DNA from 4 places in the Vibrio astriarenae genome. Region 3 is predicted to be linked to each of the others. Evidence: predicted binding sites of a transcription regulator. Region 3 holds the regulator's gene; each other region holds the start of a gene.

Region 1 (3,179 bases), on a different replicon from region 3:
CCTATTGAAGAGGTGGGCGTGGTATGCGCCCACTCGCTTCTCAATCTGCTAAACGGTGAAACACACGAAGCTCGTCTTCCCCCTATTGAGCTCATTGTCCGTCAGAGTACTCAATCTCTTTACCGGAGCAATCCCCGGCAGCAACCACTAGAGAAATTCGCACTCTCTTAGCATTTCTCGAAGTATTAAAATACTAAGATCAAATAAAGGGTCAAAACGTGAGTTTTGACCCTTTTCACTATCGAACTGATATCAATCTATAGCAGCACAAGATAAAGCATAAATAGACCACATAGCGCATAGATAATAGGGTGTACCTGCTTGCCTTTACCAGCCACGAACATTGAGAACGCGTAGCTAATAAAGCCCATAGCCATGCCGTTTGCTGGCGAGAAGCTCAATACCGTAAACATAATGGTAAAGAAAGCCGCAATGCGTGACTCTTTCTGCTCCCAGCTGATCTGACCTAGACGACCTATCATGTAGATACCCACAACCACCATCGCGGGTGCAACCATCGCCGCAGAGAAAATCGAGAAGATTGGGTAGAAGAATAGCGACAAGAAGAATAGACCCGCCACTGTTACCGCCGCCAAACCTGTTTTCGCACCCTGGGCAGAAGCAATACCGGATTCAGAGAATGCGGTAATCGATGTTGTACCAAGTACTGAACCAATCACCGTACCACCAGCGTCTGCCACGAGTGCAGAACGAGCGTTTGGCACTTTACCGTCTTTATCGATGATACCCGCATCACGGCCAACACCAACAATGGTGCTCAACCCGTCAAAGAAGTCGACAATCAAAAAGATAATCACAATAAATAGCAGATCGAACAGCTTTTCTGCCGTTAAGCCAGAGAAGTTAAAGATCGCGCCAAAGCTGCCCTCGATGCTCGGCGGAGCAGTCACAATTGCCTCTGGGATAGGCGCGTTAGACGTGCCCATAAACGCATCCGCGATCACTGTCAGCAAAATCGCAGAAATGAATGAAATGAACGTGGCGAGTTTAATATCGCGGATCATGCACCCTAGAGCAATAAAGATACTGATATAAGCAATAATGACTTGAGGGTTAGAGATATCCCCCATGCTCACCAAGATAATTGGGTTTGAAACAATAATGCCCGCATTTTTTAACCCAAGGAACGCGATAAACAGACCAAGCGATACGGTAATCGCCAGCTTCAAATCCTCAGGGATGGATTCAATCATCGCCTTGCGAATCTTGGTCATTGACAGAATTAGGTAGATCACACCCGACAAAAAGATACCAAATAGCGCTTCATGCCAAACCAACGCGACCGAGCCACTAAGCAACATGCCTTTGAAAAAACCATTCATACTCATGCCTGGGGCAAGCATCACTGGGTAGTTACCAAACAAACCCATGATCAATGTCGCTAGACCCGCAGCCAACGCCGTTGCAGTGAAAATCGCACCACGATCCATTCCTGGAATATCCCCCAAAATCGCAGGGTTAACTGCCAAGATATAGCTCATCGCTAGGAAGGTAATAAAACCTGCATAGATCTCTGTACCAATGGTTGTCTTACGTTCAGATAGTTTGAATCGAGCTTCTAAAAAAGAAGGAGAGGTGGGCTTTGCAGCAGCTTCGTGACTCACGAGGAAACCTATTATGTTTAAAGTGTAGGTACATCGCGCTGCATGCAGTAGATGCGGGCATCAAGACAATGTGTTGTAGTCACCAAGATAGGCTCGGTGGTAGAAACGTCAGATCCCATTCATCCAACATATACAACGCGACAGAATTTAGGCGCGAATTTTAGCGATATAGAGTAAAAATTCAACAGATTTCGCACAAAAACCATAATAAAGAAACGACTTTAAAAACAAACCCTTGAAAAACAAGCAAACGTTTGCCATCGCGGTACCACATAAACTGAATCTTTCTCTCTACCCTAGATCCTAGACAGGATCTTTTCTTGAGCTTAGACAAGGGTTTGTGCTACCCTTCGCGTCCATTTTTTAGCCTACTGTCGCGATGATTCACCCAGTAGATATGCTATCTTTAACCCAGTGACTATTAGGTCACCACACACCTTGACTTAACCAGAGTGAGAAGACTTCCATGGCAAAAGGTACTCTATACATTGTTTCGGCACCGAGTGGCGCAGGCAAATCTAGCCTTATTTCAGCAATGCTGGAAACAAACCCAACTTATGCCATGAAAGTATCCGTTTCTCATACAACTCGCGGTATGCGTCCTGGTGAACAAGATGGTGTTCACTACCACTTCGTGCAGAAAGAGAGCTTTGAAGAATTGATCGAGCAAGGCGCTTTCCTTGAGTACGCAGAAGTATTTGGTAACTACTACGGCACCTCACGCCCATGGATTGAAGAGAACCTAGATAAAGGTATCGACGTTTTTCTAGATATCGACTGGCAAGGCGCACGTCAGATCCGCGAGCAGATGCCTCTAGCAAAAAGCATCTTCATCCTACCGCCATCAAACGGTGAACTTGAGCGTCGCCTAAATGCGCGCGGTCAAGACAGTGAAGCGGTTATCGCTAAGCGTATGGCTGAGGCAAAATCAGAAATCTCACACTACAATGAATACGACTATGTCATTGTTAATGATGATTTTGATACGGCACTAATGGATTTTAAAGCAATCATTCGCGCAGAGCGTTTGAAGCATGATAAGCAAGCAGCAAAATATAAAGGCATGTTAGACGCTCTATTATCAGAGTAAGTCTATATTTCCTCTAGCAAGATCCTTGTGATGCTTGTATAATTTCTCGTCACACTAAATTTTAGTTAACTATTTTGGAGTTCTCATGGCACGCGTAACTGTTCAAGACGCTGTTGAAAAAGTTGGTAACCGTTTCGACTTAGTTCTTATTGCGGCTCGCCGCGCTCGTCAAATGCAAACTGGTGGTAAAGATGCATTAGTGCCAGAAGAGAATGATAAGACAACGGTTATCGCTCTACGCGAAATCGAAGAAGGTCTTATCACGAAAGAAGTTCTAGATGCACGCGAGCGTCAAGAGCAACAAGAACAAGAAGCAGCAGAACTAGCAGCAGTAAGCAGCATTGCTCACAGCCGCTAATTCAACTCACTGAACAACTATATTCAGTAAGCACAACCAGTCGGGCCCATAGTTTGTATCTATTTGATAGCCTCAAAGACGTTGCCCAAGAATACCTAACAGAGCC
Region 2 (3,179 bases), on a different replicon from region 3:
ATGCCTTCAGGAACAAGTTTGTCTGCCGCATTATCAGTTTGGAAGTAACGGTCTGAAGAGCCTTGAGACATAGCGCCAAGAGAGCCCATGCCACGATATGCTTTGTATGAACGACCGTTGTATAGAATGACCTCACCCGGCGCTTCTTCTGTACCTGCGAACATAGAGCCAACCATGACACAAGACGCACCAGCAACGATGGCTTTACAGATGTCACCAGAGAAACGGATACCACCATCAGCAATCACTGGGATACCGTGCTCATTTGCCACTTCTACCGCATCTGCGATAGCGGTAACTTGAGGAACACCAACACCTGTTACGATACGAGTTGTACAGATTGAGCCAGGGCCGATACCTACTTTAACGGCACTTACACCAGCGTCGATTAGCGCTTTTGCGCCTGCACCCGTTGCTACGTTACCGCCAACGATGTCGAGATCTGGGTATGCTGCGCGAGTTTCACGGATACGGTTCAAGACACCTTCAGAGTGACCGTGAGAAGAGTCAATAAGTAGAACATCGATACCTGCTTCAACAAGAGCAGCAACGCGCTCTTCGTTACCAGCACCAGCACCAACAGCAGCACCAACACGCAGACGACCTTGTGCATCTTTACATGCATTCGGCTTACGCTCTGCTTTGTGGAAGTCTTTTGCAGTAATCATACCTGTTAGCTGGAACTCTTCGTTCACAACAAGTACTTTTTCAACACGCGCTTCGTGCATCTTCTCTTGCACTTCTTCACGAGTTGCGCCTTCTTTAACTGAAGCCAAACGCTCTTTTGGCGTCATTACTGCTTCAACAGACTTAGAAAGGTCAGTTACAAAACGTACGTCACGGCCTGTGATGATACCAACAAGCTCATTGCTTTCTGTCACAACAGGGAAACCGGCAAAGCCGTGCTTTTCAGTCAAAGCAACGACATCAGCAATTGTCGCTTGTGGATTAACTGTCACTGGATCCGTAACAACACCCGCTTCGAATTTCTTAACTTTACGAACTTCAGCCGCTTGCTGCTCAATAGACATGTTCTTATGGATGAAACCAACGCCGCCTTCTTGCGCAAGTGCGATAGCTAGGCGAGCTTCAGTCACTGTATCCATAGATGCAGAGATCATTGGGATGTTGAGGGTAATATTCTTCGTCAGCTGAGTGCGAAGATCAGCTGTGTTTGGGAGAACGGTGGAGTGTGCTGGCACAAGTAATACGTCGTCGAATGTCAGCGCTTCTTTGGCAATTCTTAGCATTTGCAATATCTCACAATAGGAAAGGTAAATGGGTAAATCCAAACTCATCGTTTCGCATAATGAGTGGCAGTAAACTGCTTTGGATTAGATATTGCGGAGGGATTATACGGTCAACGCAATCGCTTGGCTACACATTTTTCTATTTTTAATTTGCATTTCCCCCCTTGATATGTATTATATTGCCGCTAACTTCCATACTCATGTCTTGAGATTAGCCGTGCCCGCTGCGTCCAACCCGAATATTTTCACTGTTTCTCGTCTAAATTCTGAAGTTCGTTTACTGCTCGAAAATGAAATGGGCATTGTTTGGTTGGTGGGAGAAATCTCTAACTTTTCAGCGCCAATCTCTGGTCACTGGTACTTCACCCTCAAAGACGCTCGCGCTCAAGTTAAGTGCGCCATGTTCAAAGGCAACAATCGCCGAGTCACCTTTAAACCGCAAGCGGGTCAGCAAGTGTTGGTCAAGGCGCGTTTATCCCTTTATGAACCACGTGGCGATTACCAATTGATCATCGACAGCATGCAACCGGAAGGTGATGGCCGACTGCAGCAGCAATTTGAAGAGCTGAAAATGCGTCTCGCTGGTGAAGGGCTATTCGCTCAAACCAATAAACGACCATTGCCAGAGCACCCTACTCGCGTTGGGGTGATCACCTCGCAAACTGGCGCTGCATTATTTGACATATTGGATGTACTGAAACGTCGCGATCCCTCTTTACCCGTTGTGATTTACCCAACGATGGTTCAGGGAGAGGGTGCAGCAATTCGTATCGCACAAGCGATTGGTACAGCGAACGATCGCAATGAATGTGATGTGTTAATTGTCGGTCGTGGTGGTGGCTCTCTGGAAGATTTATGGTGCTTCAACGAGGAAATTGTCGCTCGAACCATTGCTGCCAGCCAAATTCCGATTATCAGCGCAGTGGGGCATGAAATAGATGTGACCATTGCCGATTTTGTCGCTGATATGCGTGCCCCAACGCCTTCTGCAGCAGCAGAGTTGGTAAGCCGAGACAACAGCCACAAAACGCAAAATGTGCAAGTTCGAGTTAATAAGCTTTTTAATGCGAGTAAATTGTACTTCCAACAGCAAAGACAAACACTAATCCACTTGATGCATCGCCTTGAAAAGCAGCATCCCAGCTACCAGCTTGAACGTCAATCCCAACAACTCGATGATCTTGAACGTCGCCTTCAGCGCGCAATGCAGCAGTACGTCCTGCGCCAATACGATGCAGTAGAGCGGAAGCAGTATCGTCTCCAGCAAGCATCACCAACTCGTGTGATCCAGCAGCAAACGCATCAACTGACTCAATCGCAGCAGAAGCTGATCGAAGCGATGAAGCGTCGCATGCTCCTATCCCGACACAAGCTGGCACTCGCAGCAGAAAAGCTCGACACGGTCAGCCCACTTGCAACCCTCAAACGTGGTTACTCAATTACCCAGCTAGAGTCTGGTGAAGTGATCACCGAGCAAGAGCAAGTGCAAACAGGAGACGTGCTCATTACCCGCGTCGCGAAAGGTAAAGTGACGTCTATCGTGCAATAAATAGAAAAGGGGCATCACGCCCCTTTTCTATTAGCTCTCAGCTTTTTCAACTTTAAACTCAAACCTGACTCTCGATTTAGACTTGAGCTCATTGCAGGAGTTACAAAAGTAACTGGCCGCACCACACGCTTGCAGTTTTTCTAACTGCACAGAGCAATCTGGACAGTACCCAATCTTTTGGTACCTAGACGAGCACGGAGTGCATACATACCCTGCATCCCATTCCAGATCCGATTGGCACTTTGGACATATATTCTCTGTCATTTCTCACTTCTCTCACAGAATCAACTACCCATTAAGATACGCCATCTTAATTGAGTTAACATGATCTTTGTCATCTAAAAGATCAAACAGCGATCATCGGCATTTTCCCATGTGAT
Region 3 (3,179 bases):
ACTAGAACGTGATAGCTCATGTTATTCTCTTTACTCGGAAATTACTCAGTCCCATTCATAATTAGACATATTTACATTCTATTCAACCTGAAGATGCACTTTATTCGAGTTTTCTTGATGAATCACAATTACTCAGTTTTAAAGATTTTACGCCCTGACACTCACAAATACGCAAGCAAGTGCACAACAATCACTCGTTCAAATATATCCGCTTGGATCCTAGACATAATTTCCCACAAACCATCACTTTCATTCACACAAGCCAATAACACTATTCATATTTTCCCTTTATACTCCACCTATCAACTAGATAGCGCTCTCAATACAGCCTTTCTATACTTATGACTTATCCATTTATGATTTGGAGCTTCTCGTGATTGAAGAGATCAAAGCGTTTAATGAAAAACGTGCAGAGATTTATTGGTGGCTGTCGAGCCTATTTGCAAGCGAACTTGATGAGCAAGGTCTAGAGCAATATCAAAGCCCGGAGATCCGCGCATTTATCTCCGGCCTTGGAGAAAATGTTCAATTAGCTAAACCGGTTGAAAAGCTCGTTGATGCACTGAATAGACTACAAGTACGTGAAGATGCCCAACTTGAGCTTTCTGCGGACTTCTGTGAGCTGTTTCTAAAGTCAGACAAAGAAGGCGCTCTTCCCTACGCGTCAATCTACCTTGATAAATCAGGTACTCTTAACGGCAAACCCGCTGAAGAGATGAATGAAGTCCTTGCCAAGCACAATATTCAAGTCACAAAAGGCATGAATGAACCGGCAGACCATATCGCGATTGAGCTCGATTTTCTGGGCAACTTGATCATTCGCTCTAACGAGCTAGAGCAAGAAGCATATATCAATCAAGCACTTGTCGAGCAAGCTAACTTTATTAAACAGCATATTCTCAGCTGGACTCCCCAATTCCATGCACTTTGTCAGAAAAAAGATGACTTTGGCTTCTATTCTGCGGTTAGTGGCCTGTTAGTGGCATTTCTTGAGCTAGACTGTTTATATTTACTGGATGAGCAGTCTTAGATCAAAACGATTAGGATTGCGTCGCAAACGATAGCAGTCTAAAATACTCGGATGTTTTTAAACCGCTTTCAACAAAGCGGTTTTTTATTTGGTTTTTTCCTACAAAAGACTACCGCAACACGGCTCATACTAGGTTTTAGTCACCGCTTGAGCAACGTGCGGTACATAAAAATACGAATCAAGGACCACAACTATGGCCACGATAAAAGATGTTGCGCGTCTTGCCGGTGTCTCAACAACGACTGTCTCGCACGTTATCAACAAAACGCGCTTTGTTGCTGAAACAACTCAAGAAAAAGTAATGAAGGCAGTAAAAGAGCTAAACTATGCACCCAGTGCGGTTGCCCGCAGCCTTAAATGCAACACCACACGCACGATTGGTATGCTCGTTACCCAATCTACCAACCTTTTCTTCTCAGAAGTCATCGATGGTGTTGAGAGCTACTGTTACCGTCAAGGTTACACGCTAATTTTGTGTAACACTGGTGGTATATACGAAAAGCAGCGTGATTACATCCGTATGCTTGCAGAAAAGCGTGTTGACGGCATTTTGGTGATGTGTTCAGACTTAACCGAAGAGCTAAGTGAAATGCTGGACGGCCACCCAGATATTCCTAAAGTAATCATGGACTGGGGCCCAGAGACTTCACAAGCAGATAAGATTATCGACAACTCAGAAGAAGGTGGCTACCTAGCGACGAAATATCTGATCGAAAAAGGTCACGATAAGATTGCCTGTCTAAGTGGTCACTTCGAAAAAGCGGCGTGTAAAGAGCGTATTAACGGCTTCCGCCGCGCGATGAATGAAGCAAAACTTGATGTCGTCGAAGACTGGATCTTGGAAGGTAACTTCGAGTGTGATACTGCTGTATTAGCCGCAGACAAAATTGTTGCCATGGATGAGAAGCCTACCGCTGTCTTCTGTTTCAACGATACTATGGCACTCGGGCTTATGAGCCGCCTGCAAGAAAATGGCATCCGAATTCCAGAAGACATGTCAATCATCGGCTATGACAATATCGAACTTGCCGAATACTTTTCACCACCACTAACGACGGTTCACCAACCGAAACGCCGTGTGGGTAAAAATGCCTTTGAGATCTTACTAGAGCGCATCAAAGACAAAGAGCATGAAAAGCGTGTGTTCGAAATGCATCCAGAAATTGTTGAACGTTTAACCGTACGCGACCTCAACAAGTAAGATACTGATTTCATAAGAAAACTATTAACCCTGGCACTATGCATACGCATGCAAAATGTTAGGGTTATTTTTTTGAATCAACATCACATTATCACCTTTCAAGATGTGATACCTATTCCGCTTTTCTTTATGCTCTTTTGAGAGCCACGCACAGGGCAAACCATTTGAAAAGATGGGACGCAAAGCTTCCGGCCTTAATCAGAATTTTATTCATAACTATGATATTATTCAGGAAAGGTAGCGGGGTTGCCGATGGTAAAATACACGAGCATAACCTTTCCATGACAAAGGGCATGCTGTTTTTTGCTATTCTCTCGGGCCTGAATTTGGTGGCGTGAAATTTCTACACCGAGAATACAAAGCATGGATAAACCAATTTTAAAAGACTCGATGCGCTTATTCGAGCAACTTGGCACTGTCAAGTCACGATCAATGTTTGGTGGCTTTGGCATATTCGTCAATGACACAATGTTTGCATTGGTCGTGAAGAACAAGCTACACGTTCGTAAGTGTGCTGACCTAGAAACTGCGATCTCTCAACACGAACTCGAGCCTTATGTTTATGAGAAGCGGGGCTTTCCTGTCGTCACTAAATACTTCCAGCTACCTGATTCGTGGGTCAATGAGCCTGCGCGCCTTCTATCGGTAGCAACTACCGCTCTCAAAGCGGCTGTTGCTGATAAAGTGAAGCAAGAAACAACGAAGCCTCAACGTTTAAAAGATCTCCCTAACCTTCGTCTTGCAACAGAGAGAATGCTAAAAAAAGCTGGAATCGAGACTGTGACTCAACTAGAAGAAGCGGGAGCGGTGAGAGCTTATCAAGCGATACAAGAGTCGCACACAACACCGGTTAGCCTTGAGCTACTCTATTCACTGGAAGGGGCGATTCGCGGCACACACTGGACTGTGATCCCCCAACCTCAACGTGAAGATCTCGCTAGCCAGATT
Region 4 (3,179 bases), 560 kb from region 3:
GAACACATAGTGTTCAAAAGGAAATAACAATGAAATTTAGCTACTCGAATCCTACACAAATTCATTTCGGGCAAGGTCAGATTGCTGCTGTCGCTGGTGCTATTCCAAAAGATAGCCATGTATTGGTGATTTACGGCGGAGGCTCTATCAAGCGTAACGGTGTGTACGAACAGATTGAATCAGCGTTAAGCGAGCATCGTTGGTCTGAATTCTCTGGCGTTGAACCGAACCCAACTAAAGAGACACTGGATAAAGCTGTTGCGAAAATTAAGCAAGAAGGCATCGACTACATCTTAGCTGTCGGTGGTGGCTCTGTGATTGATGGCTCTAAATACGTCGCTGCTGCCGCTCTCTATGACGGTGACGGCTGGGATATTTTGATTGGCAAATACATTGTTGATAAAGCCTTGCCTTTAGGGGCAATTCTCACGCTGCCAGCAACGGGGTCTGAGTCTAACTCAGGTGCCGTCATCACTAAGGCTGAGACACAAGACAAACTTCCGTTCCTTAGCCCATTTGTCCAACCAAAGTTTGCCGTACTGGATCCAGACACAATGAAAACATTGCCTGAACGTCAGTTAATCAATGGCGTCGTGGACGCTTGGGTTCATGTTTGTGAGCAGTATCTAACGACTGCGACGGACGCCTGGGTTCAAGAGGGTTATGCGGAAGCGCTATTGCGTAACTTAAAACGTTTGGGCGAAGGCTATGCAGAGCGTGATAGTGATGAGTGGCGCGCTAACCTAATGTGGACCGCTAACCAAGCGCTGAATGGCCTGATTGGTAGCGGCGTTCCACAAGACTGGGCAACGCATATGATTGGACATGAATTTACGGCTCTTTGGGGTGTTGATCACGCGCGTTCACTCGCGATTGTGCAGCCTTCCCTACTTCGTAATCAAATCGAGGCGAAGCGTAGTAAACTAGAGCAGATGGGTAAGAATGTATTTGGTCTAGATGCATCGGCGGACTTGGCAGAGCGTACGATTGATTCAATCGAACTCTTCTATCACCACTTAGAGGTTGCGACTGTCTTTAAAGAGCACGGTGAAACTAAAGACGCAGCCGTTAAACAGGTGTTGTCGCAGCTTGAACAACACGGCATGGTTGCACTGGGTGAAAACCAAGCGATCTCCTTAGAAACGAGTCAGCAAATTCTTGAGCAAGCTATTGCTTAACCGACACTATTGAGTGATCATTCAACAGCGCACCTCTCGGGGTGCGTTTTTGTTTACAATTCGCCAACAATGATTTGCTTTACATCACGAAAAATCCTCGTATTATGCTCACGCAAACGTTTTCCTTGGTCAAAATTGCTAGTTAAAGAGATATTATGCTGCCAGATATTGAGATTTGTCGTCAGACAGAACTGTTGTCAATTAACCAGGTTGCTAAAGAGTTTGGATTACTCGATGATGAGTTCCAAGCACTTGGTAAACATAAAGCTAAAGTGTCACTCTCAAGCCTTAAAAGGACTAAAGGCAATAAAACAGGGAAGCTGATTTTTGTCACAGCCATTACACCCACTCCATTGGGTGAAGGCAAGACCGTAACAACGATCGGTCTATCGCAAGGTTTAAAGAAAATCGGTCTAAATGCTGCGGCATGTATCCGCCAGCCCTCTATGGGTCCGGTTTTTGGCGTTAAAGGCGGCGCTGCGGGCGGTGGTTTTTCTCAAGTTGCGCCAATGGAAGAGCTCAATCTTCATCTAACCGGCGATATCCACTCCGTAACGGCGGCACACAACCTCGCTTCTGCGGCGATTGATGCGCGTATTTATCATGAGCAGCGTCAGGGTTACGATGCGTTTGAAGAGCGTACAGGTCTGAAAGCATTGCGTATCGATCCTAAAAATGTCGTGTGGAAGCGTGTCATTGACCACAACGATCGCTCTTTGCGCATGATTACAGTGGGTAAGAACGAACACAACAAAACGATTAATGGTTTTGAGCGTGAAGACGGCTTCGATATTTCTGCCGCTTCTGAGTTGATGGCGATCCTTGCTCTTGCAGACGATCTGCAAGACCTACGTAAACGTATCGGTCGCATTGTTGTGGCGTATAACTTGGACGGTGAACCAGTAACGGCTGAAGATCTTGATGTTGCAGGAGCAATGACGGTTAGCATGAAAGATGCGATTGAGCCAACGTTGATGCAAACGCTGGAAGGTGTCCCTACGCTTATTCACGCAGGTCCTTTTGCCAACATTGCCCATGGTAACTCTTCAATTATTGCCGATCGCGTTGCCACTCACCTAGCCGATTATACCGTGACTGAAGGTGGTTTTGGTTCTGATATGGGCTTTGAAAAGGCATGTAACATTAAAGCGCAAGCGTCTCAACAAGCGCCTGACTGTGCTGTAATTGTCGCAACTTTGCGTGGCCTAAAAGCCAACTCTGGCCTGTATGACCTCAAACCAGGTCAGCCAATTCCTGAGTCAATGTTTGATGCTGATGAGAAAGCACTCGTAGCGGGTTTTGAGAACCTAAAATGGCATATTAATAATGTCAGTAAATACGGTGTGCCTGCGGTGGTTGCGATCAACCGCTTCCCTCAAGACTCTCAGCAAGAGCTTGATGCACTGAAAGCGATGATCGAAGCACTGCCAAATGGTGTTGAAGTTGCAATTAGTGAAGCGTTTGGTAAAGGCGGTGAAGGCGCCGTTGAGCTTGCAAACAAAGTTGTCGCACAATGTGAAAAAGAGAATAATTTTAAGCCTCTTTATTCAGTCGACGATTCACTAGAATCTAAGCTATCTACGATTGCGGAAGTCGGTTACGGCGGTAGCGTGGTAATGAGCTATAAGGCTCAACAACACCTAACTGCTCTGAAAAAGCATGGCTTTGACAATCTAGCAGTGTGCTTTGCGAAAACACCAATGTCGATCACAACAGATGGCTCGGTAAAAGGCGCTCCTTCTGGCTTCGATGTGCCTATCCGTGAACTTAAACTGTGTGCGGGTGCGGGTTTCATCTATGCACTGAGTGGTAGCGTAATGACGATGCCAGGTCTTCCTGACAAACCAGCGTTCATGAACTTGGATATTGATGAAGACGGCAATATTGTTGGCTTGAGCTAACAAAATACCTTCTCTGATTTTGAAGCTCAGCCTCGGCTGAGCTTTTTTCGTTTTATTTAACCAATCTTGCAAATCAACAACGTATAAAAGTTTTTGAAAT

The links. The regulator PurR, encoded in region 3, represses purine synthesis genes. The targets are predictions, from matches to a motif close to TNANGNAAACGTTTNCNTNA.
Region 1: a site for PurR is predicted at 1,868-1,887, ahead of GT360_RS01120 (NCS2 family permease). Genes of this name have one in related genera too.
Region 2: a site for PurR is predicted at 1,362-1,381, ahead of guaB (IMP dehydrogenase). Genes of this name have one in related genera too.
Region 4: a site for PurR is predicted at 1,287-1,306, ahead of GT360_RS16945 (formate--tetrahydrofolate ligase). Genes of this name have one in related genera too.

The regions. Positions count from the first base shown of each region.
Region 1 covers NZ_CP047475.1:219,359-222,537, reverse strand. The annotation lists gene GT360_RS01125 (LacI family DNA-binding transcriptional regulator) at 1-171, shown strand, start outside; gene GT360_RS01120 (NCS2 family permease) at 258-1,625, opposite strand; purine riboswitch at 1,682-1,781, opposite strand; gene gmk (guanylate kinase) at 2,092-2,715, shown strand; gene rpoZ (DNA-directed RNA polymerase subunit omega) at 2,801-3,073, shown strand; gene spoT (bifunctional GTP diphosphokinase/guanosine-3',5'-bis pyrophosphate 3'-pyrophosphohydrolase) at 3,127-3,179, shown strand, end outside.
Region 2 covers NZ_CP047475.1:655,021-658,199, reverse strand. The annotation lists gene guaB (IMP dehydrogenase) at 1-1,250, opposite strand, end outside; gene xseA (exodeoxyribonuclease VII large subunit) at 1,420-2,799, shown strand; gene GT360_RS03225 (zinc ribbon domain-containing protein) at 2,830-3,063, opposite strand.
Region 3 covers NZ_CP047476.1:27,627-30,805, reverse strand. The annotation lists gene torR (two-component system response regulator TorR) at 1-20, opposite strand, end outside; gene torD (molecular chaperone TorD) at 377-1,030, shown strand; gene purR (HTH-type transcriptional repressor PurR) at 1,224-2,231, shown strand; cyclic di-GMP riboswitch class I at 2,376-2,485, shown strand; gene GT360_RS14660 (TfoX/Sxy family DNA transformation protein) at 2,595-3,179, shown strand, end outside.
Region 4 covers NZ_CP047476.1:586,951-590,129, reverse strand. The annotation lists gene GT360_RS16950 (iron-containing alcohol dehydrogenase) at 30-1,178, shown strand; gene GT360_RS16945 (formate--tetrahydrofolate ligase) at 1,334-3,079, shown strand.